Regions from separate parts of the Bradyrhizobium sp. AZCC 1719 genome, predicted to be linked through region 1. Evidence: predicted binding sites of a transcription regulator. Region 1 holds the regulator's gene; the other holds the start of a gene.

What was found. The regulator LexA, encoded in region 1, represses DNA repair genes until DNA is damaged. The targets are predictions, from matches to a motif close to TGTTCNNNNTGTGTTCNG.
Region 2: V1292_RS15640 (PA0069 family radical SAM protein) is a predicted target of LexA. The motif match lies at 5,717-5,734, and genes of this name have one in related genera.

Annotation. Positions count from the first base shown of each region.
Region 1 is NZ_JAZHRU010000001.1:5,163,130-5,173,462, forward strand. It holds partial or broken gene V1292_RS24240 (ComEC/Rec2 family competence protein) at 1-553, shown strand, start outside; gene V1292_RS24245 (hypothetical protein) at 561-830, opposite strand; gene V1292_RS24250 (hypothetical protein) at 876-1,298, opposite strand; gene lexA (transcriptional repressor LexA) at 1,527-2,228, opposite strand; gene V1292_RS24260 (molybdopterin molybdotransferase MoeA) at 2,437-3,648, opposite strand; gene V1292_RS24265 (HAD family hydrolase) at 3,662-4,288, opposite strand; gene V1292_RS24270 (hypothetical protein) at 4,431-4,733, shown strand; gene V1292_RS24275 (S41 family peptidase) at 4,933-6,267, shown strand; gene V1292_RS24280 (hypothetical protein) at 6,451-7,554, shown strand; gene V1292_RS24285 (autotransporter outer membrane beta-barrel domain-containing protein) at 7,653-10,333, opposite strand, start outside.
Region 2 is NZ_JAZHRU010000001.1:3,295,951-3,306,283, forward strand. It holds gene V1292_RS15600 (glutathione S-transferase family protein) at 1-8, opposite strand, end outside; gene V1292_RS15605 (hypothetical protein) at 144-470, opposite strand; gene V1292_RS15610 (site-specific DNA-methyltransferase) at 715-1,848, opposite strand; gene ypfJ (KPN_02809 family neutral zinc metallopeptidase) at 2,127-3,062, shown strand; gene moaB (molybdenum cofactor biosynthesis protein B) at 3,229-3,792, shown strand; gene V1292_RS15625 (RSP_7527 family protein) at 3,767-3,922, opposite strand; gene V1292_RS15630 (bifunctional helix-turn-helix transcriptional regulator/GNAT family N-acetyltransferase) at 3,919-4,839, opposite strand; gene V1292_RS15635 (glycosyltransferase) at 4,993-5,565, opposite strand; gene V1292_RS15640 (PA0069 family radical SAM protein) at 5,756-6,916, shown strand; gene V1292_RS15645 (VOC family protein) at 6,966-7,415, shown strand; gene V1292_RS15650 (GNAT family N-acetyltransferase) at 7,476-8,051, shown strand; gene V1292_RS15655 (ribonuclease HII) at 8,112-8,903, shown strand; gene V1292_RS15660 (glycosyltransferase family 39 protein) at 8,982-10,333, shown strand, end outside.

The sequences.
Region 1 (10,333 bases):
GCCGCAGCCGGATATCCTGATTTCCGCCGACGGGCGCAATGTCGGGGTGCGCGGCCAGGATGGCCGGCTACATTTGATGCACGCGGGCAAGGGGTCTCGGGACGTCTTTCTTTTGAAGGAGTGGCTGGCGGCGGATGCGGACGCGCGAACCGCGGCTGACGCCTCGCTCACGTCAGGTGTCTCATGCGACGATCTTGGCTGCGTGGTGCAATCCGCCGGCGGTGCCCTGATCGCGCAGGCGCTCAGACCCGAGGCGTTTTCGGACGATTGCGAGCGCGCAGCAATCATTGTGACGCTGCGGCAGGCCCCGCCGGCATGCGGTGCTTCCGTCATCGGCGCCGAACGACTGCGGCGGCAGGGCGCGATGGCGTTGCGGCGCAGCCGGGAGGGATTTGTCGTCGAGGCGGTCAAGCCGAGAGGCATCGACCGCCCGTGGTCGCCGGCCATAGCCGGCGAGCGCGAGGCCGACACCACCGTGCTTGCGCCGCGCGTCGTGCCACCGCGCAGCGTCGATGCCACGCCGGCCGAGGCAGACCTGCAGGCGGAGGAGTAGATGATCTTCAGTGCTCGTCGACCGTGGGCTTGGCTGGTATTTCGAACGCGCCGAGATGGAATTCCTCGGGCGCGTCGGGCGCCGACGGCAGAGCGACCAGCGTGAACGATGCGTCAGGGAATTGCCGCCAGATTGCGAGATCTTCGGCCGTGATGGTGAGCCAGCCGTACCTGAACATGTACCGCCCGGGCTCAGTGACGCGCCCGGCTTTTTGCCACGTAACCTTGTTGACCACCGACTGCCCCCCTGCGGTGCCGAGTTCTGAAAAATGAACCACCACGATCCGCCGGCCTGGACCGGCGGATCGTATTCGCGTGGGCGTTTATCCGGTCACGATCGATTCGGCCGGAGGCGCTTCCGTCACCTTCGGCGCGCGTTCGCCACCGGTCTGGACCACCGGCAATTGCAGCACGGTCGCGCGCTGGCCTTCGCAAAGCTGCGTCACCAGCACATGGCTTCCGTCGGGAAATTCGATCGCGTCATGGTGACGGTCGGATATATGGGGGTCGATTTGATTGAACTTGCCGACCCGCCAGTCGGTGGTTCGAGTCCAGATCCACCGGTTGTCGTATTTGACGTCCTCAGCGAACGCCAGTTCGGTGCCGGGAAGCATGCAGACCGCCACTGCAGGCTCGCGTTCCGACGCAAAGCCGCGGGTCGATGTACCGCGGAATGTCGTCGTGATCAGCGTCTCGCCGACCTCGGCAGGCCGCGTAGCCACAGCATGCAGGCTATAGTCACACATCGGATGGCTCCCTCGTTTGAGATAGCTGACCCGTGTCTAGAAGGAGGCACAGGCCTCTATCAGAGTGGACATGGCGCAGAGCCTTTTCTCTGTTCTGGGCAATTCTGCGACTGGCGCACTGCGCCACATTCACAAACGCGCTAACGTGCCTTAGTTCCACACGTGCAACAAAAAACCCCGGCCACGGGCCGGGGCTCTTTTCCGTCACGGCCCGGACGGCATAATGGGTCAGTATTTGCGGTACAGCCCGATCAGCTTGCCCTGAATCCGGACCCGGTTCGGCGGCAGGATGCGGACTTCATAAGCGGTGTTGGCGGGCTCGAGCGCAATCGAGGCGCCGCGGCGGCGGAAGCGCTTCAGCGTCGCTTCCTCCTCGTCGATCAGCGCCACGACGATGTCGCCGGTGTCGGCGGTTTCGTTGCGTTGGATCAGCGCCATGTCGCCGTCGAGAATGCCGGCGTCCACCATGGAATCGCCGCGCACTTCGAGCGCGTAATGTTCGCCGGAGCCGAGCATGTCAGGCGGTACGCTGATGGTGTGGCTGCGGGTCTGCAGCGCCTCGATCGGCGTACCGGCGGCAATCCGGCCCATGACAGGCACGGCGACCGGGCGATTGCCGTCGTCCTCGGCGGCCGGCGCGCTCACCGTGCGCTTGCCGAGCGTGCCCTCGATGACGCTCGGCGTGAAGCCGCGGCGGCTGTTGGCGGCGGCTGCGAGCTCAGGCAGCTTGATGACTTCGATGGCGCGGGCGCGGTTGGGCAGGCGACGGATGAAGCCGCGCTCCTCCAGTGCCGTGATGAGGCGGTGGATTCCGGATTTCGAGCGCAGATCGAGCGCGTCCTTCATCTCGTCGAAGGAGGGCGGCACGCCGGCCTCTTTCAGCCGTTCATTGATGAAACGCAGAAGTTCGTACTGTTTGCGCGTAAGCATCGCGAGCAATCCCCCGGTTGGCGTCGTCTCGTTCCGAATCTTCAGAGCCCAAGATCGCGGAGTCCCCCAACTCCCAATCAAAGACACTAGCAGTCGAAACAAATCATGAACGGACACTATATGTTCGATATGTGTTCCGCAACCACTTAATTTCAGGTGAACGCATTGCGGTTCCGGCCCAAAGTGCTGTCGGAGCGCGGTTCAGGCGTCATTCCGGCAGCCGGAGCAGCTCGCAAGGCGAGCCCTTTGCGGCAGCCGGCGCGAACGGCGGACGTATCACAAGTGCCCGTGCCGCAGCGAGATTCCCTGATAGCGACGAGTCCTGATGGTTCACCGGCACGGCGACCAGCGTGCCGTCGTCGCGCGTTTCGAGGTAGGCGCGAAGATAGTCTTCGCGCTGGTCGTTGGCGGCGAGATCGCGGCCGAGCAGGGCGCTTTCGCGCGGGTGATGGATGGTATCGCGGCCCGATAGAGCGCGAATCAGCGGCACCAGGAACAGGAAGCCGCAGACATAGGAGGAAACGGGATTGCCGGGCAGGCCGATCACCCGCATCGCCTCCAGCCTGCCATGCATCATCGGCTTGCCCGGCCGCATCGCGATCCGCCAGAACGCCATGGCGATGCCCTCGGCCTCCAGCGACCGCTTGACGAGGTCGTGGTCGCCGACCGAAGCGCCGCCAATGGTGATCAGGATGTCGGCGTCGGCCTTGCGAGCACGGCTGATGCCTTCCGCGGTCGCGGCGACGGTGTCGGCGGCGATTCCGAGGTCAATGATTTCTGCTCCCTCGGCCCGCGCCAGCGCCCGCAAGCTGTAGCCGTTGGAATAGACGATCTGGCCGGGGCTGGGGCTTGCGCCCGGCATCACCAGTTCGTCGCCAGTCGCCAGCATCGCAACTTTCGGGCGACGGTGCACTGCAAGCTCCGGGTAGTTCATGCCGGCGGCGAGTGAGAGGTCGCGGTCGGTGAGGCGGCGCCCGCGTTTGAGGAGGAAGTCGCCTTCGCGGAAATCAACGCCCGCGGCGCGGATATGCCGCCCCGGAACGGCAGCTTCCGTGATGGTGATATGATCACCCTCTACGCCAGTGTCTTCCTGGATGATGACGGCGTCGGCGCCGTCGGGAATCACGCCGCCGGTAAAGATCCGCACCGCTTCGCCCGGGCCGACCTTCCGCTCGAACGGGCGGCCGGCGGCGACCTCGCCGATCACCTTCAGCCGTGCGCTGACATCGGCGGCGTCAGCCGCGCGCACCGCATAGCCGTCCATCGCCGACATCGCCTGCGGCGGCTGCGTCCGCCGCGCGGCGACGTCGCGTGCGAGAATGCGGTGATACGCCTCATCGAGCGCCACCATTTCTTCAGGGACGGGATCGGCGCCCGCAAGGATGGCAGACAATGCATCGGCAACCGGCATCAACGCCACGGGCAGACCTCCCTCAAATTCCAAGTGCGGTCAGTGCCCTCGCCACGTCATCCGTCGATGTCACGTGGATGGCAGAAAGGCCGCGCGCCCGCGCACCTTCGATATTGGCAGCCGAGTCGTCGAAGAACAGGATCCGCGACGCCGGCACGCCGATCGCTTTTACCACATGATCATAGGCTTCGGCGTCGGGTTTGCGCAAACCGATGCTGGAGGACAGGAATATCTCGCGGAAATGGCCGAGCACATCCGCATAGGCCCGCGAAAAATGTGTGACATGGGCCGGATTGGTGTTGGAAAAAGCATAGAGCGGCAGGCGTTTTGCTGCACGCGCCAGGAGCGGCGAAATTCCGGGCATCTCGCCGGTGAAGATCGCGTTCCAGCCTTCCAGGAACTGCGCGTCCGTGATGCCGATGCCGAGCGACTGGCGCAGACCTGCAAAGAACGCCGCGTCGTCGATCCGGCCGGTCTCGTGGTGCTTGAAACTGTCGTCCACCACAAAGCGTCCGGCGAGGTCGGCAGGCGCGCAGCCCGCATGCCCTGCCCAGCACGTCATTACCTCTTCGAAACTGATGTCGAGCACGACACGGCCGAGGTCGAACAGCAAGGGATCGACGGAATGGGGCACTGGCGGCGAATTCATGGCAGTCGTTTACAAAACCGGACCGGCCTCGGCAACGGCCACGGCGATTTGCGTCGCGGCCCAATCCGGCGCTTAAGCCCGTACGCCGGCTGTGCTAAGGCTTGGGACCAATTTCTTGGGGCCAATTTCAGGGAGTAGTCGCATGCAAGTTGTTGGCAGAATCCTGGGCGCTGTCGCCGTGATCGCTTTTTTGGCCGGATCCGCCGCCGCCCAACAAGGTCCCGCCAGATATGGCGAGGAGGACAAGCCCAAGACGCCCTCGCAAATCGCGGCCGAGAAGGACGCCGAGCGGGCCTACCGGAGATCGCTCGGCAACATCCCCGAGCAGCAGAAGAATTCGGACCCCTGGGGGACGATGCGCGGCGACAGCACACCGCCGAAAGCGGCGGCCAAGGCGCCGGCAGCGAAGTCAAAGGCCAAATCCGCCGAAGGCGCTGCAAAGTAGAAGATGCCGGCTAGCCAGGGCACGACGAACTCGCCATCTAACGTGATGATTTCATTCACACTCTGAAAGCGACCGTATTGCCCCCGGTCGGCGTGCCTTGATCCGACCAAAAAGCCATTGTGAGTTGGCGGGGCCGGGACAGGGGCGCCGATTCACAGGGATGGTGTGGGCGTCCGTAGAGATAGAGGGACGCCCCACGATGCGCAGGAATTTTGCCTTTCTTCTCGGCACGGTGACGGGTGCGTGTCTGACCGCTCTCGTGATCGGACCTCAAGGGGCGCATCTGGTGGCGGCGGCAAAGGCCGCGGCCCGTTCCGACACCTACACCCAGCTCAATCTGTTCGGCAATGTGTTCGAGCGGATCAAGACCAGCTACGTCGAGAAGCCCGACGATTCCAAGCTGATGGAAGGCGCCATCAACGGCATGATCTCGGCGCTCGATCCTCATTCGCGGTACATGAATGAGAAGGGCTGGAGCGACATGCAGGAGACCACCCATGGCGAGTTCGGTGGGCTCGGCATCGAGGTGACGATGGAAGACGGCCTCGTCAAGGTGGTGACGCCTATCGACGATACGCCCGCGGCCAGGGCCGGCATGCTGTCAGGCGACGTGATCACCCAGATCGACGACGAGGTCATCCAGGGCATGACCCTCGAACAGGCGGTGGGCCGGATGAAGGGCCCCGCCAACAGCAAGATCCGCCTCAAGGTCGTGCGCAAGGGGGCCGCCGCGCCGATCGACGTCGCCATCGTGCGCGAGATCATCCGGGTGCGGCCGGTCCGCTTCAAGGCCGACGGCGGCGACATCGGTTACATCAGGATCACCCGCTTCAACGAGCAGACCACCGACGGCTTGAAGAAAGCCATCGCCAGCATCTCGAAGGAAGTTCCGCCGGAAAAACTGACGGGCTATGTGATCGATCTCCGCAACAATCCCGGCGGGTTACTCGACCAGGCGGTGTCGGTTTCGAGCACCTTCATGAACCGGGGCGAGGTGGTCTCGACGCGTGGCCGCACTTCGGAGGAAACCCAGCGCTTCACCGCGCGCGGCGGCGACATCACCAAGGGCAAGCCGCTGGTCGTGCTGATCAACGGCGGCTCGGCTTCGGCGTCCGAAATCGTGGCCGGCGCGCTTCGCGACCACAAGCGCGCCACGCTGATCGGCACGCGCACTTTCGGCAAGGGCTCGGTGCAGACCATCATTCCGCTCGGGCAGGGCAACGGCGCGCTGGCGCTGACCACGGCGCGCTACTTCACGCCGTCGGGGCGCTCGATCCAGGCCCAGGGCATCGCGCCCGACGTCGAGGTGCTGCAGGACGTGCCCGATGAACTCAAGGGCCGCGCCGAGCTGAAAGGCGAAGCCTCGATGCGCGGCCACCTCGCCGCCGACGGCGCCGAGCAGACCGGCTCGCAAGCCTACGTCCCGCCGAACGAAAAGGACGACAAGGCGCTCAACGCCGCGTTCAACCTGCTGCGCGGCGGCACCGTGAATGCAAATGCAGTCACGGCCGCGAAACGGGCGGTGCCGAACTAAATTCAGAACCCACCGCGTCTTTGCGAGGCATCCGGCGGCGCTTTGCGCCGACCGGGTGGCTCGCAATCAGCGCGTAGTATGCGGCGCGCGTAGCGATCCACAAAACATGATCGTTTTTGAAACTCTCATCTCCATCCGCTCGTAGCTCGCGTCGAACACCACGCGCGTTCGAACGGAGCAGTCATGTCGAGAAGATGGATTTTGCCGGCCCTGATCCTGTCGGTTTGTTCGAGTGGAGCCCTGCAGGCCAATCCGCTGGATTCACCTGGCGTCGTTTATATCGACGGGCTGCCGTGCAATCGCGCGTGCCAGTCCTACATGGCCTGGTCTGATCAGACATTATCTGCCCGGCACCGCGCGGTTCGCGAGACTGAAATCGCGGTGCCGGCTGAGGCCGAAACCGCAAGACCAGAACACGCCAGTCCCGCACGCGTAGCGAGGCAGGGCGCCTCCGTTTCCCGCACCGCGCCGCGCAGCAGCAAGGCGGCGTCCAGTACGAGGCCGCCAACCGCCAAAAAGGCCGCCGCTCCCGCTCTCGCAGCAGCCAGGAAGAACATTCCGGCGGCTACGGCGCCAGTGGCTCGCGAAAAGGCTGTCGCGGGTGGGCAGCCGCCGGAGCGCAAACTGGAAATCTCTGATAGCCCCGAGCCCAGTCAGGCAGCCGCCGTCGCTGCGTCGCAGCCTGCGGAGGCTCCCAAGTCGGAGGTCAAATCCGAGGTCACCCTGCCGCCGCCGGCCACGCTTGAGATCGCCGCGACGCCTGCCGCGCCCGAGGCGACTGCGTTGCCTCCCTCGGCCGGCGTTACTCCCGCTCCGGCTTCTCGAACCATCCAGCAGCAGCTTGTGGAAGCGACGGGAATGGCCGATCTCGTCACGGCGATCGGGACGGGGCGGGAAGCGTCCAGCAAATCGGACAATCCGGAAGCAGCACCCGCCGACGTGAGCGATACTGACAAGACTGCATCCGTATCGACAGACAGTACGGACAATCTGGTGGCGCTTGTGCTGGCGCGTCCGGAAATTGAATCGTTATCCGACCTGAACAACAGAAACATCGCGATCGAGGAGAAGCAATCCGCATCAAGTGGACGCGTCAGCGCCGCCTTCATGGCGGCGGGAGCTGCGGAGGTCCAGTTCAGCGAAGGACAGCGAGGGGCAATCGAGCGGCTGATCAGCGGCGAAGTCCCGGCCGCGGTTCTGACGTTGGCCTCGCGCGAAGCAGCGGAGTGGTTTCCCGATATCGAAGGCTTCAGGACTTTCCGGGTGCCGCTGAAGGCGAGACTTTAGCAAACCGTAATTCGTGCGCGGTGGCCCAACGACTAGGTGTTGGCAGACTTCGAGCGGGCGCAGGAATCCGCGGCACTGCGCTGGACTGACCGAACGTGTCAAAATCTCACGGCGAGCCGGCCTCGGACGGCGTGGTCTTCGGCGTTGCGTGCGACCTGGCCCTGGTAGAGAATGCCGAGCGTGGTTTGCGCATTGAGATGCAGGTCAGCGCCGGCTTCGAGGAGCGCGCTGTTGCGCGCGAGCGGCGCGCCCGCGATCTCGAAGGCAGTGCCTCCGCTCGCGAAGGAGAGGGTGGTGACCGGCGTCACATCGCCGAGCACGTGCTGCCAGGCGGCGGAGAGGCGCGGCGCCAGCGTCATTCCCCCGACCGCGACGCTGGTGGCGAGCCGCGCGCCAAGCGTCGCGAAGCCCGCCTCTTCGCGGTCGCACGCACCCGTGAGCGCCGCGACGCCGCCCTTCTCCGTGAAACCGCTTGTCCTCGCCTGCACCCAGGCAGCTCCTGCGAACGGCTCGAGCGCGACCGGGCCGAGCCCGAAACCGTAGCCGATCTCGCCAAACACCTGAGTGGTGCCGCCATGATAGGCGGCCGACGCGCGATCGACAAAGCCCGGAAACGCGATGGTGCGGGTGGTGTCGATCTGGTGGTACGAATAGGCCATGCCGGCGCGCGCGCTCCACGCGCCGGCGCTGCCCGCGCCGTAGAACGCCGCGTGGCCGCTCTCGACCGAGGCCGAGCTCGCGCGCGCGTCCACGCCGACCGCGGAGTCCGAATAGCCCGCCGCGAAGCCGAAGCGCCAGTCATCAACAGCGGCGTCGAGCCCCGCGACGGCGCCAGCGTGGCGGCGAGCGACCGTTGCCGCATTGCCATCGCCGTCAATGCGACCGCGCGCACCGAGTCCCTGCGCCCAGAAGGTCAGGCGGGACGAGTCCGTCTTCGGCTCCGGCACGGTCCCCGGAAGGGCCGCGCGCGCCGCCGTCCCGCCTACCGCGTTGTCGAAGGACGCCTGGCGCAGGCGGCCGAGCACCGCGTCGCGCAGATCGCGCGATTCGTCGACGAGCACGCCCGCCGTACTCGCATGCAACTCGCCCGAGAGTGCATCGAACGCCTGCCGCGCCTGCGCGGCTGTGCCGTAGAGCACCGTATTGAAGATGGGATTGCCGAAGCCCAGCGAATCGACGCCGGTGCCGGTGGCAATCTGGTTGCGCGTCCAGCCGACGCTCGCGAATGCCGTGCGTGCGAGGGTGAAGAATACGTGGTCGGCATTATAGGACACGGTCGGCGTTATGAAGGCGGACGAGGTGAGATTGGAAGTCACGCTGTCGAACGTGCCGGCGATGCCGCCAGTCGCCGTGAGAATCGTGTAGGTGGTGCCCGGCGCGTAGGTCCCGGGCGCTGCGACCACACGCAAGGCACCGCCGAGCTGCGCCGCGCCCGTGACATCGGTGCGATCGGCGCTCGTCGGCGCGATCTCGACCAGGTAGGTCGAGGCCGCCGACAGCACGAGATTGCCCTGCACCGTGATGGTGCCGATCGAGTTGCCGGGCGAGAGCGTGCCGGCGCCGATAGTCGTTGCGCCAAGACGACCAGTGCCCCCGACAAGACCGCCGCCATCCACCGTCAGTGGTGACGAGGCGATCGAGCCGTTCACGATGAGCGTGGCGCCGTTGACGGTCGTGGGACCCGTGTAGCTGTTGGCAGCCGTCAGGATGGTGGTGCCGGACAGCACATTGACGCTGCCGTTGCCGGTCATCGTCGACCCAAACACGTAGTTGGCGGCCGTATGATTGAAGTTGATCGTGCCAATGCCAGCGCCGAACGCGACGCTTGCCGTGTCGAGCGTGCCGGCGGCCGCCGCCGGACTGCCTGCCGCCGCGCCGATGTTCAGCGTGCCACGCGAGCCGGCCTGGCTTGCCACATGCACGGTGCCGGCGTGCACCGTCGCACCCGCCGCGACGGTGAGCGTACCGGTGCCGGAGAATCCGACATTGAGGTCTCCGGAATTGGTCCATGTCGAGCCGGCGCCCGTCACCGCCACGGTTCCTTGCGAGCCGATGGCCGATCCGATGATGGCGGACGCGCTGCTCACAGATCCACCGCTGTCGATGGCGAGCACGCCGGTGCCGCTGACGCCAATTGTGAGGGAGGCACTGGAGTTCAAGGCCGAGCCCGGACCCGTCACTGTCACCGTGCCTTGCGAGCCGGTGTCGTGAGCGACGTAGCCGTTCGCATTGCTCACCGTGCCGCCGTTCGAGACCGCGAGCGAACCCGTACCGGCGTTGCCGACGTAAAGGTCCAGGGAATTAACCCAGGCAGAGCCGGCGCCAGCGACCGTGGCCGTGCCCTGCGCGCCGGCAAACTCGCCGAGGATCCCATATGTGCTGCTGACCTTCCCCCCGCTTGCGACAGCGAGCAACCCGACGCCGAAGTAGCCGATCGAGAGCTGTGAGGAATTGGTCCAGGTGGTGCCAACGCCCGTCACCGTCACGCTCCCTTGCGAGCCGCTGGTCGACCCGACAATTGCGGAGGTGTTGCTCACGGCTCCGCCATTCTCAATGGCGAGTACCCCCGTGCCGCCGCCGCCGATCGTGAGGGAGGAGCTGTTGCTCCAGGCCGAGCCGGCGCCTGTCACCGTCATGGACCCCTGCGAACCGGCGACGAAACCGACGAGACCGATCGCGTTGCTCGCCCGGCCGCCGTCCGCGATAGTGAGCGCGCCCGTGCCGGCGTTGCCGACGAAGAGGTTTCCGCTGTTGGCCAAGGCGGAGCCCGCGCCGGTCA
Region 2 (10,333 bases), 1.9 Mb from region 1:
TTGAGCATTTGGAATTCTCCCCATTGCTTCTTGCAGCAAGGCTTGTTGCGGACTTTGGCCGCGGCGGCAATGCCACCGGGTGGCACGTCCATGCTCAAATTTCTCCGGGATGCGCAAGCGACGAATTCCTGAAAAGCGGACGCTTACGATATGAACAGGCCGACGATACCGGCGACCGCAAGGACAGCGCCGGAAGCAATCATCGTCGTGGCAAAGCGGACTTCCGAATGCAGAGCGGTACGTTGTCCCGCGCGTTCTGATCCTCGCGCATAGCCGTGGACGATGATCTGCTCGCTGAAAGTGCCGCTGGCGTCGAGAATGTCGGTCAGACCTGCGCAGGCGACCAGAATGCCGAGGATGACCAACCCGGCAGGGCCCATCAGGCTCAGCAGCAGCATCGGAAAGAGGCCGATCAGGAAGATCGGCAGCAGCGGCAGCACAATGAAGGACTCGGAGCCTCGTGTGCGCATGGGAGTATCTCTAAATAGGAAAATGAATGCAGCTCGTATACCTTCAAATAAGGGCGAAAAGGCGCAACGCTACCTGCAAGCATGGCACGGCTGCCATGCCGGCCCATCACGCCGGCTGCGCAGGAGGTGGGCAAGCCGAATTTTGAGCCATGTCGGCCCGCAGACCGTACGCACGTTGTGGTGCTTTGGCCCGGCCATGCCATGGGCCGAGCACCCCCGGGCGCCTCTGTGGTGAGGTGAACGCTTAACCCGCCGCCATTTCCGAGCGGATTTCGGCGCGCAGCTCGTCGATCAGCCTGAGGCCGTTCTTGGTCTCGACATGCCAGAAGGTCCAGCCGTTGCAGGCGCCGGAGCCCTGCGCGACCGCGCCGATGCGGTGAATGGAGCCGACCTTGTCGCCGAGCATGATGGCGCCGTCGGCGCGGACCAGCGCGCCGTGACGCTTTTTGGAATCGACCAGTTTGGTGCCGGGCGGAATCATGCCGCGCTCGATCAGTTCGGAGAATGCTACGCGCGGGGCGTCGCGCGCCGTCATGAACGGCGCCAGCGTCGCCTCAGGCAGCGGTTCGATCGCTGCGATGCGTTCTTCGGCTGCAGCCGCATAGGTCTTGTCGCGCTCGAAGCCGATGTAACGGCGGCCGAGACGTTTTGCCACGGCGCCTGTCGTGCCGGTGCCGTTGAAAGGGTCGATCACGAGATCGCCGGGCTTTGACGACGACAGCAGCACGCGCGCCAGCAGGCCCTCGGGCTTCTGGGTCGGGTGCACCTTCTTGCCGTCGGCGCCCTTGAGGCGCTCCTCGCCGGTGCAAAGCGGGATCAGCCAGTCGGAACGCGCCTGCACGTCCTCGTTGGCGGCCTTCAGTGCCTCATAGTTGAACGTATAGCCCTTGGCCTTCTCATCACGCGCGGCCCAGATCATGGTCTCATGGGCATTGGTAAAGCGGCGGCCGCGGAAATTCGGCATCGGGTTGGTCTTGCGCCAGACGATGTCGTTGAGAACCCAGAAGCCGAGGTCCTGCATGATCGCACCGACGCGGAAAATGTTGTGATAGGAGCCGATCACCCACAGCGTCGCCGACGGTTTCATGACGCGGCGGCAAGCGAGCAGCCAGGCGCGGGTGAAATCATCGTAAGCGGCGAAGGATGAAAACTTGTCCCAGTCGTCGTTGACGGCATCGACATGGGATTCATCGGGGCGTTTCAGATCGCCCTTGAGCTGCAGGTTGTACGGGGGATCTGCGAACACCAGATCGACCGAACCGGCCGGAAGCTTCGACATCTCGGCGACGCAATCGCCGACGACGATACGCACGCTTGAATCAAACTCAAATTTAGTGCGGGGCGCCCTTGCAGACGCCCCGCGACGCGACACAACCATGACTCAACTACTCTGACTCAGGCGACGCTGTCGGCGACGCGGGACTAAACAACCGACTGGCGATACATTGACCCTGCAAAGTAAAAATCGACTTAACCAAGAAAGTTATCGACGCAGAATGCGAAGAGAGATCATCGGCAACATTACCAGCAGAGATTGCGGCGGCTCGCGCACTAGGCAATTTTTGCCGGGCGGGCTATTGATTAACGGAATGGAAATTTTACGTGATTGCCGCGTTGAATATTCGGGCCGACAGCCGGGGATGAGGAAATAGCGCCATGCGTTACGATGATTTCCGCCGCAGCGACGACATCGAAGACCGTCGCGACCAGGGCGGCGGCGGAATGGGTGGCGGCGGCGGCTTTGGCCTGCCGATGGGCGGCGGCGGGCTCGGCATCGGCACCATCATCGTGCTCGGCCTCGTCGGCTACGCCTTCGGCATCGATCCACGCATCCTGATCGGCGGCGCCGAAATCCTGACCGGTGGCGGTCAGGCGCCGACCTACCAGACCGATCGCCGGTCGGGACCGGCCAAGACCGGTGCGCCGAAGGATGAAGTCGGCAGCATGATCGCCGGCATCCTCGGCGAGATCGACGACCGCTGGAGCGAGATATTCCAGTCCAGCGGCCAGAATTACACCGGCCCGCGCATCGTGCTGTTTCGCAATGCCACCAATGGCGGACGCTGCGGCATGGCGCAGTCGGCGATGGGGCCGTTCTACTGCCCGCCGGACAAGCAGATCTTCCTCGACACCAGTTTCTTCCGCGAAGTCGAGACGCGCTTCCGCGGCTGTTCGGGCAGTGCCTGCAAGTTCACGGCCGCCTACATCATCGCGCATGAAGCGGGACACCACATCCAGAACCTGCTCGGCATCCTGCCGCGCGTGCAGCGGTTGCAGCAGCAGGCCGGCAGCAAGGCGGAAGCCAATGCGCTGCAGGTCAAGGTTGAACTGCAGGCGGATTGTCTTTCCGGCGTCTGGGTCAATCGCGAAGAGAAGAAGCGTCCGGGCTTCATCGAGCCCGGCGATATCGATGCGGCTCTGAAGACGGCAACCGCGATCGGCGACGACACGCTGCAGCGGCAGTCGACGGGCAGGGTGGTGCCCGATAGCTTCACCCACGGCTCGGCAGCGCAGCGCAAGCAGTGGTTCATGACCGGCTACCAGAAGGGCACGGTGCAGGCCTGCAACACGTTTGCGGCGGGAGCGTTGTGATGATCGCGTGCCCCGGATGCTGCGCAGCGCGTCCGGGATCGCGCCTCGCGCGACTCCGGCGATGCGCTGCTGATCCGGGGCCCATGTCAGTCGGAAAAGAATAGGTCCCGGCTCTGCGGCGCGTCGCTACGCGCCGCACCGCGTCCGGGACACGGAGAAAGCGCAAATGTCCTCCATCGACGAAACCAAACAATTCGTGCCGCTCAACATCGCGGTGTTGACGATCTCGGATACCCGCTCGCTGGCGGACGATAAATCCGGCGCCACGCTGGCCGACCGGCTGACGACGGCCGGCCATCATCTTGCCGCGCGCGAGATCATCGTCGACGACGTCGACGCGATCCGCGTCGTCATCAAGCGCTGGATCGCCGATCCTAGTGTCGATGCTATCATCACCACCGGCGGCACCGGCTTCACCGGCCGCGACGTGACGCCGGAGGCGGTCGAGCCGCTGTTCGAAAAGCGGATGGATGGCTTTTCCATCGCCTTCCACATGCTGAGCCATGCCAAGATCGGCACGTCGACGGTGCAGAGCCGTGCCACCGCCGGCGTGGCGGGGGCGACCTTCATCTTCTGCCTGCCGGGATCGCCGGGCGCTTGCCGCGATGCATGGGACGGCATCCTCGCCGCCCAGCTCGACTACCGCACGCGCCCGTGCAATTTCGTCGAGATCATGCCGCGGCTGGATGAGCATCTACGGCGGCCTAAAGCCCAAGGCGCTTCAGCCTGACCAGCAGCGTCCATAGCTTACGCCACATGTTGCGATAGGCTTCGGCGCGCAACAGACGCGCGCGCTCGATGTGGAAATCGATGAGTTCTGGCGTCACGCGCCGCGGACAATCGCGACGCGCGGGCTTCACAGGTCCAGCTCCCAGGTTTCGCCGACGAGATCGACGCCAAAGCTATGGTGCGGCTCTTCCTTGACGCGACGGAAGCCCGCAGCCTGATAGATGCCTCGCGCGGCGACAAGGATGCTTTGGGTCCACAGCGTCATTTTCTTGTAGCCTTTCTCGCGCGCCGCGCGGATGCATTGCTCGACGAGCGCGCGGCCGACGCCGAGCCCGCGCGCCTTTTTCTCCACTAGCAACAGCCGCAGTTTTGCGACGTCATCACTGCCCTTCACCAAAAAGATCGAGCCGAGCGGCTCGCCGCCTGCTTCCGCAATCCAGCAATGCTCCCGCGAAGCGTCATAGGTCTTGATGAATTGCGCGCAGATCTCGGCGACCAGTGCCTCGTAGCTGATGTCCCAGCCATACTCCTCGGCATAGGCCTTTGCCTGGCTCGAGATCACCCAGCCGATGTCGCCGGGTCGATGGCTGCGCAAGAGAAAGGCGGCTGGCTTCTCCGTGGGCCGTTCCAGTGCCCGCTCGATCGTCGTCATCGCCTGCACGACAGCGGCGCGCTGACTGTCTTCGAGCGAAGCGAGCAGGCTTCCGACCTCCTCGCGCGAGCGGCGCTCGAGCTCGGCAGAGGCGACGCGGCCTTTGGCGGTCAGCGAGAGTTCATTGACGCGGCCGTCGTCCTTTGACGGTTTTCGCGTCACGATCTGGCGGCGCTGCAGCGCCTGCAGGGTGCGGCTCAGGAAGCCGGGATCGAGGCCGAGCTCGCGGGTGAGGTCGGTGGCGGTGCAGGCCGGGCGATGCGCGATCTCGTAGATGATGCGCGCTTCCTGCAGCGTGAACGGGCTATGCAGCAGCTTCGGCTCGATGATGCCGAGCTTGCGCGTATAGAAACGGTTGAAGGCGCGAACGGCCGCGACTTCTTGGTCGGAATTCATCTGGGACCTCGGGCACCTCGATATTTGCCATTGTCAAAGAGATATTTGATTTTGGCAAGTATATTTTCATGAGGGAGGCGCCCGGCTCGTCCGGCTTCTACTTTGCATGGGGTTGTTTTCGATATTTTGTGTCCGGGCCTGCGGCGTATCGCTTTAGGCAACGACCGTGATCCGGCTGCGCAACTGGGTGCGCGCCGAGCGACCAAGCTGGCGCAGCAGCCGCGTTTCGGAGCGGCGGGCGTCCGGCCGGTAGCCGCCAAGCCGCTCATAATGATCGCGCGCGATCAGGAGCCCCTGTTCCGCCGATGGCCCGGCGAGCATGCGGGCGACGAATTTGAAGCCGTCGCGCAGCCGCGTCTCGGCATAGGGCGAGCGGGCATAGCGAAATACTCCGGCACGCGGCCGTCCGCTGTTCGATACGTTCTGGATGAACTGCGCGGTCTCTTCGATCCAGCCGCTGTCGAGCACCGCGCCGGCGTGCAGGAACATCAGCCATGGCGAGCGCGCCGCCCGCGCGCCGGCGGCCAATGCCGCGGCGCGTGTCCCTTCAAACCTCAGAAAGCGGCAACCGGCCACGTCTGCCACCCGTTCGATCACGCCATTGCCGGCCCGGTCGACCAGTATCACCTCGCGGATGACGCCGGCTGCGGCTCCCGGCACCAGCGCCGCCAGCGTGGCGACGGCGGGCTGTTCTATTCCTTCGGTCGGGATGATCACGCTCAACATGAGTGAGGTTTTCGATGGCTCAAACGGTGAAAAACGCTGCACAGTTATCATCTTGTCATAATCAAAACAGCCATTTGCATGCAGATTTTTGCGGCATCGGGCGCCGGCGCCGTCGCCGATGTCTGCGCTTCCTGTGAGTTGTTGCCGAAGATGTTCTTGATTTGTTCTTCGTGCGTGCTATGTTCGCTTCATGAGCCGAGCATCCTCTCATGCCCTCAAGCACCCGCCGGTCACGGCGCCCTCCGAGCCGGCGGGTGCGACACCTTTTCCCGACATCGCGGTCGCCATCGAACGCCAGCGGCGGCGCGGCCGCGGCGCGCAGTCCAACGACAGCGGCCGGTTCGAAGCCGAGGCGCGGGTCGCCTTCGACGATGGCTGGCAGAGTCTGGACGACCTGCCGCCGTTCAAGACCACGGTATCGCTCGATACCTCGCGCAAGGTCATTACCCGCAACGACTCGCCCGACATCGGTTTCGACCGCTCGATCAATCCGTACCGCGGCTGCGAGCACGGTTGCGTCTACTGCTTCGCGCGACCGACCCACGCCTTTCTCGGCCTGTCGCCCGGGCTCGATTTCGAATCCAAATTGCTCGCCAAGCCGGACGCGCCGGAATTGCTCGAGAAGGAGCTGGCGGCACCCGGCTACGAGCCGCGCATGATCGCGATCGGCACCAACACCGATCCCTATCAGCCGATCGAGCGCGAGCACAAAATCATGCGCGGCATTCTCGAAGTCCTCGATCGGGCCGGTCATCCCGTCGGCATCGTCACCAAATCGGCGCTGGTGACACGCGACATCGACATTCTGCAGCGAATGGCGAAGCGCAATTTGGCAAAGGTCGCGATTTCCGTGACCACGCTCGATCCCAAGCTCGCCCGCACGATGGAGCCGCGCGCCTCGACGCCGCCGAAGCGGCTGGAGGCGCTGCGGCAATTGTCGCAGGCCGGCATCCCCGCCACCGTGATGGTCGCACCCGTTATTCCCGCGCTGAACGATTCCGAGATCGAACGCATTCTCGATGCCGCGGCTCACGCCGGCGTCAAGGAAGCGAGCTACGTGCTGCTGCGGCTGCCGCTCGAGGTGCGCGACCTCTTTCGCGAATGGCTGATGGCGAATTATCCCGACCGTTACCGTCACGTCTTCACCCTGATCCGCGACATGCGAGGCGGGCGCGACTACGACTCGCAATGGGGTACGCGGATGAAGGGCACCGGCCCGATGGCCTGGATGATCGGGCGGCGGTTCGAAATCGCCTGCGAGAAGCTCGGCCTCAACAAGCGGCGTGCGAAACTGACGACTGATCATTTCGTCAAGCCGAAGCGGAACGGACAGCAGTTGAGTTTGTTCTGATCGTCATTGCGAGCCGTTGGCTCCTCGCAATGACGGGGAGGAGACTCACATGAGTACAAGCAAGCCAGTCCCCCGGTTCACGGTCATCACGCTCGGCGTCAGCGACATGCGCGCCAGCATCGCCTTTTATGAGGCGCTCGGCTTTGCCCGAAAAATGCACGCAACCGGTGAGGCCGTCGCTTTCTTCGACACCGGCGGCACGGTAATCGCGCTGTTCCCGTGGGATCAACTCGCAGGCGATGCCAAGCTGCCGGATCAGCCGCGGCCGAAATCCTTTCGCGGCACGACGCTCGCATGGAATTGCAGCTCTACCAAGGAGGTGGAAGCTGCGCTCGATTTCGCCGTCTCCTGCGGCGCGTCGCTGTTGAAGCCCGCGGACAAGACCGACTATGGCGGCTATTCCGGCTATTTCGGCGATCCCGACAATCACGTTTGGGAAGTCGTGGTGGCGCCCGGCGTCGAGGTCGGCGAGGACCGGCGGGTGCATCTGCCGGATTAAACGCGCGACGTTGCGGCAGCGCCACTTCTCTCCGCCGGTGAATTGCCGTATTGCGGTTTGATGCACCAGCAGCCCGCGCCAGCGTTGGAAGAGCAGCCGCTCGTCATTCTGACAACGCCGCGCCTGATTCTGCGCGCTGCGGCTGAAAAGGACATAGCGGTCCTGCAGGATTTGATTCTTGGCGATAGCGATGTGATGCGCTTTGCATTTGCCGGAGCGCCGATGGCAAGGGACGCTGCCGAGGATTTCATTCGGCGATTCTTCACCTTCGGTGGCAGCCCCACGGGGATGGCGGTTCTGGCCGAAAAGCCTGCGGGTGAAATCATCGGCTTTGCCGGCTTGTCCCCATGCGACGCGTTGGGAACTGACGATTTTGAGATTGGCTTCGTCCTTGCGCGCCGGGCATGGGGCAGGGGGATCGCAACCGAAATCGGGAAGGCGCAGCTTGCTTTCGGGTTCGACCAACTCAAATGCAGCAGATTACTTGGACTGGTCGATCCGAGAAATGCGCCATCCATTCATGCCCTCGAGAAGCTCGGAATGCGTCACCGGCAGACGATTGCAGAGCCCAAGCGCGGCAGCCGGAGCGTTTATGTGATTGAGGCCGGGGAGTGGCGACGAGGTCACGCTGAATAATGGGAATTGTGCCGGGTTCCCGGTTGCGCGCCGCCGCGCGCTGGCGCACGAATCCCGGCCATGATTCGGGACAAGTCCACCAAGAAATCTGACGGGAAATCAGCCAGGAAAGCCGGCAAGGAAGAGGCCGAGCTGCCCAAGGGCGTGATCACGCTTGCCCCGCCGAGCTTTCGCCGCGAGCGGGCGCTGATCAAGCGCGGCGTCTGGCCCGTCGCCGGCTGCGACGAGGCCGGGCGCGGTCCGCTGGCGGGTCCGGTGGTAGCGGCCGCGGTCATCCTCGATCCCAAGCGAATCCCCAAAGGCATCGACGATTCCAAGCGGCTGACGCCCGAACGCCGCGAGGAACTGTTCGAGGAGATCTGCGCCACCTCGTCCTTTTCGGTCGCCTTTGCCTCGCCCGCGCGGATCGACCGCGACAATATCTTGCGCGCTTCGCTCTGGGCGCTGGCGCGCTCCGTGCGCGCGCTGCCCGAAATGCCGAAGCATGTGTTCGTCGACGGCCGCGACAAGATCGATGCGCCCTGCGACTGTGACGCCGTGATCGGCGGCGACGGCATCGTCATGTCGATTGCAGCAGCCTCGATCATCGCCAAGGTGACGCGCGACCGCCTGATGAGCGCATTGGCGCTGGATTGCCCGGGCTACGGCTTCGAGACCCACAAGGGCTACGCGGTGCCGGAACACCGCGAGGCGCTGGACCGGCTCGGCCCGAGCATCCATCACCGCCGGTTTTTTGCACCCGTCATTGCCGCGCGGCTGAAGCATTTCCCCGAGACAGTTGAAGAGTCGGTCGAACCCGACCTCTTCACCGTGGATGAAGAGATTACTTCCGATATCTCGGTCACGATCTGAGATCGGTTGCCTCGACGGCTCCTGCGCTCTATCAACCGTCGGGGGACAGGGCTGCCCGGCCCGGCATTCGGACGTTTCATGCGCTTCACCTCGCTCGTTGTCGAACTGATCCGCGCCCGGCCGCGGCTGGTGGTCTGGCTCGTTGTGTTGGTCCAGGCCGCAATTTGGCTAATCCTGCCGATGCTGCTGTACCGCAGCCCGCCTGGTGATCTTGCGACCGTGCTGGCCTTCGGCCGGGAATACCAGGTCGGAACATGGCTCGGTCCGCCGTTGGCGCTCTGGCTCGCCGACATCGCGTTTCGCGCCGCCGGCAACCATATGTTCGGCGTCTATCTTTTGGCGCAGGTCTGCGCCGTCGTCACCTTCTGGATCTACTATCAACTGGGCCGCGCGATTGTCGGCGGGCAGCAGGCGGTGCTCGCGGTGCTGCTGTCGATGACGGTGGTGGCCTTCAGCTCGCCCGGCGTCGAGTTCGGCCCGCTGGTGCTGGCGCGCCCGCTATGGGCGCTGCTTTTGCTGCACTCCTGGCAATTGATCGGCCAGAACCGGCGCAACGCCTGGTTCGCCTGGTCGATCGAGGCCGGGCTTTTGCTGCTGACAACGCCGGCCGCGCTCGGATTGCTGCTGCTGCTCGCCGGATTTGCCGTTGCCACCGCGCGGGGGCGGCGCGTGCTGATGTCGCTCGATCCGCTCTATGCGCTGCTCGTGATCGCCGTTCTGGTCTTGCCCTATCTGATCTGGTTGCTCCGCGCCGATGCGCTCGCGATGCCGCCGTGGCCCGCGATCTCCGATCTCGGCGGGCGCATCCTGCAATGGGGCTGGCTGCTCGTTGGCCTCGTGCTCGCAATGTCTGCTATCGTGCTGCTGGCGATCCTCAACTCCGGCCGGTTCGCCCGCCATGCCGGGGAGGCGCCGATCATCTACCGGCCGCCGGTCGATCCGCTGGCGCGCTACTTCGTCTATTTCTTTGCGCTTGCGCCGGCGCTGCTCGGAAGCCTGATCGCGGGCATCTTCAACCTCGATCATGTCGTCGGCGGGGAGGGCGTCGCCTTGTTGATGTCGGGGCTCGCCGTAATCGTTGCGAGCGGGGATCTGATCCATCTGCGGCGCCAGCGCCTGTTGCGGACGGCATGGGCGGCGGCGGTCGTCGCGCCTGCCTTGGTGACGATTGCGGCCACGCTGTTTTTGCCGTGGACCGCGAACGAAGTGCCGACCTCGCTGCCGGCAAAGGCGATTGCGCACTTCTTCGGCGACAGCTTCGAGCGCCGGACCAACCAGCGCCTGCGCGCGGTGGCCGGCGATCCGCAATTGGCAAGCTTCATCGCCATGAGCAGCGGGCGCCCGCATCTGTTGCTCGATGCCACGCCGGAACGAACGCCCTGGCTGTCGGTCGCGAAATTCAACGAGACCGGCGGCGTTGTGGTCTGGCG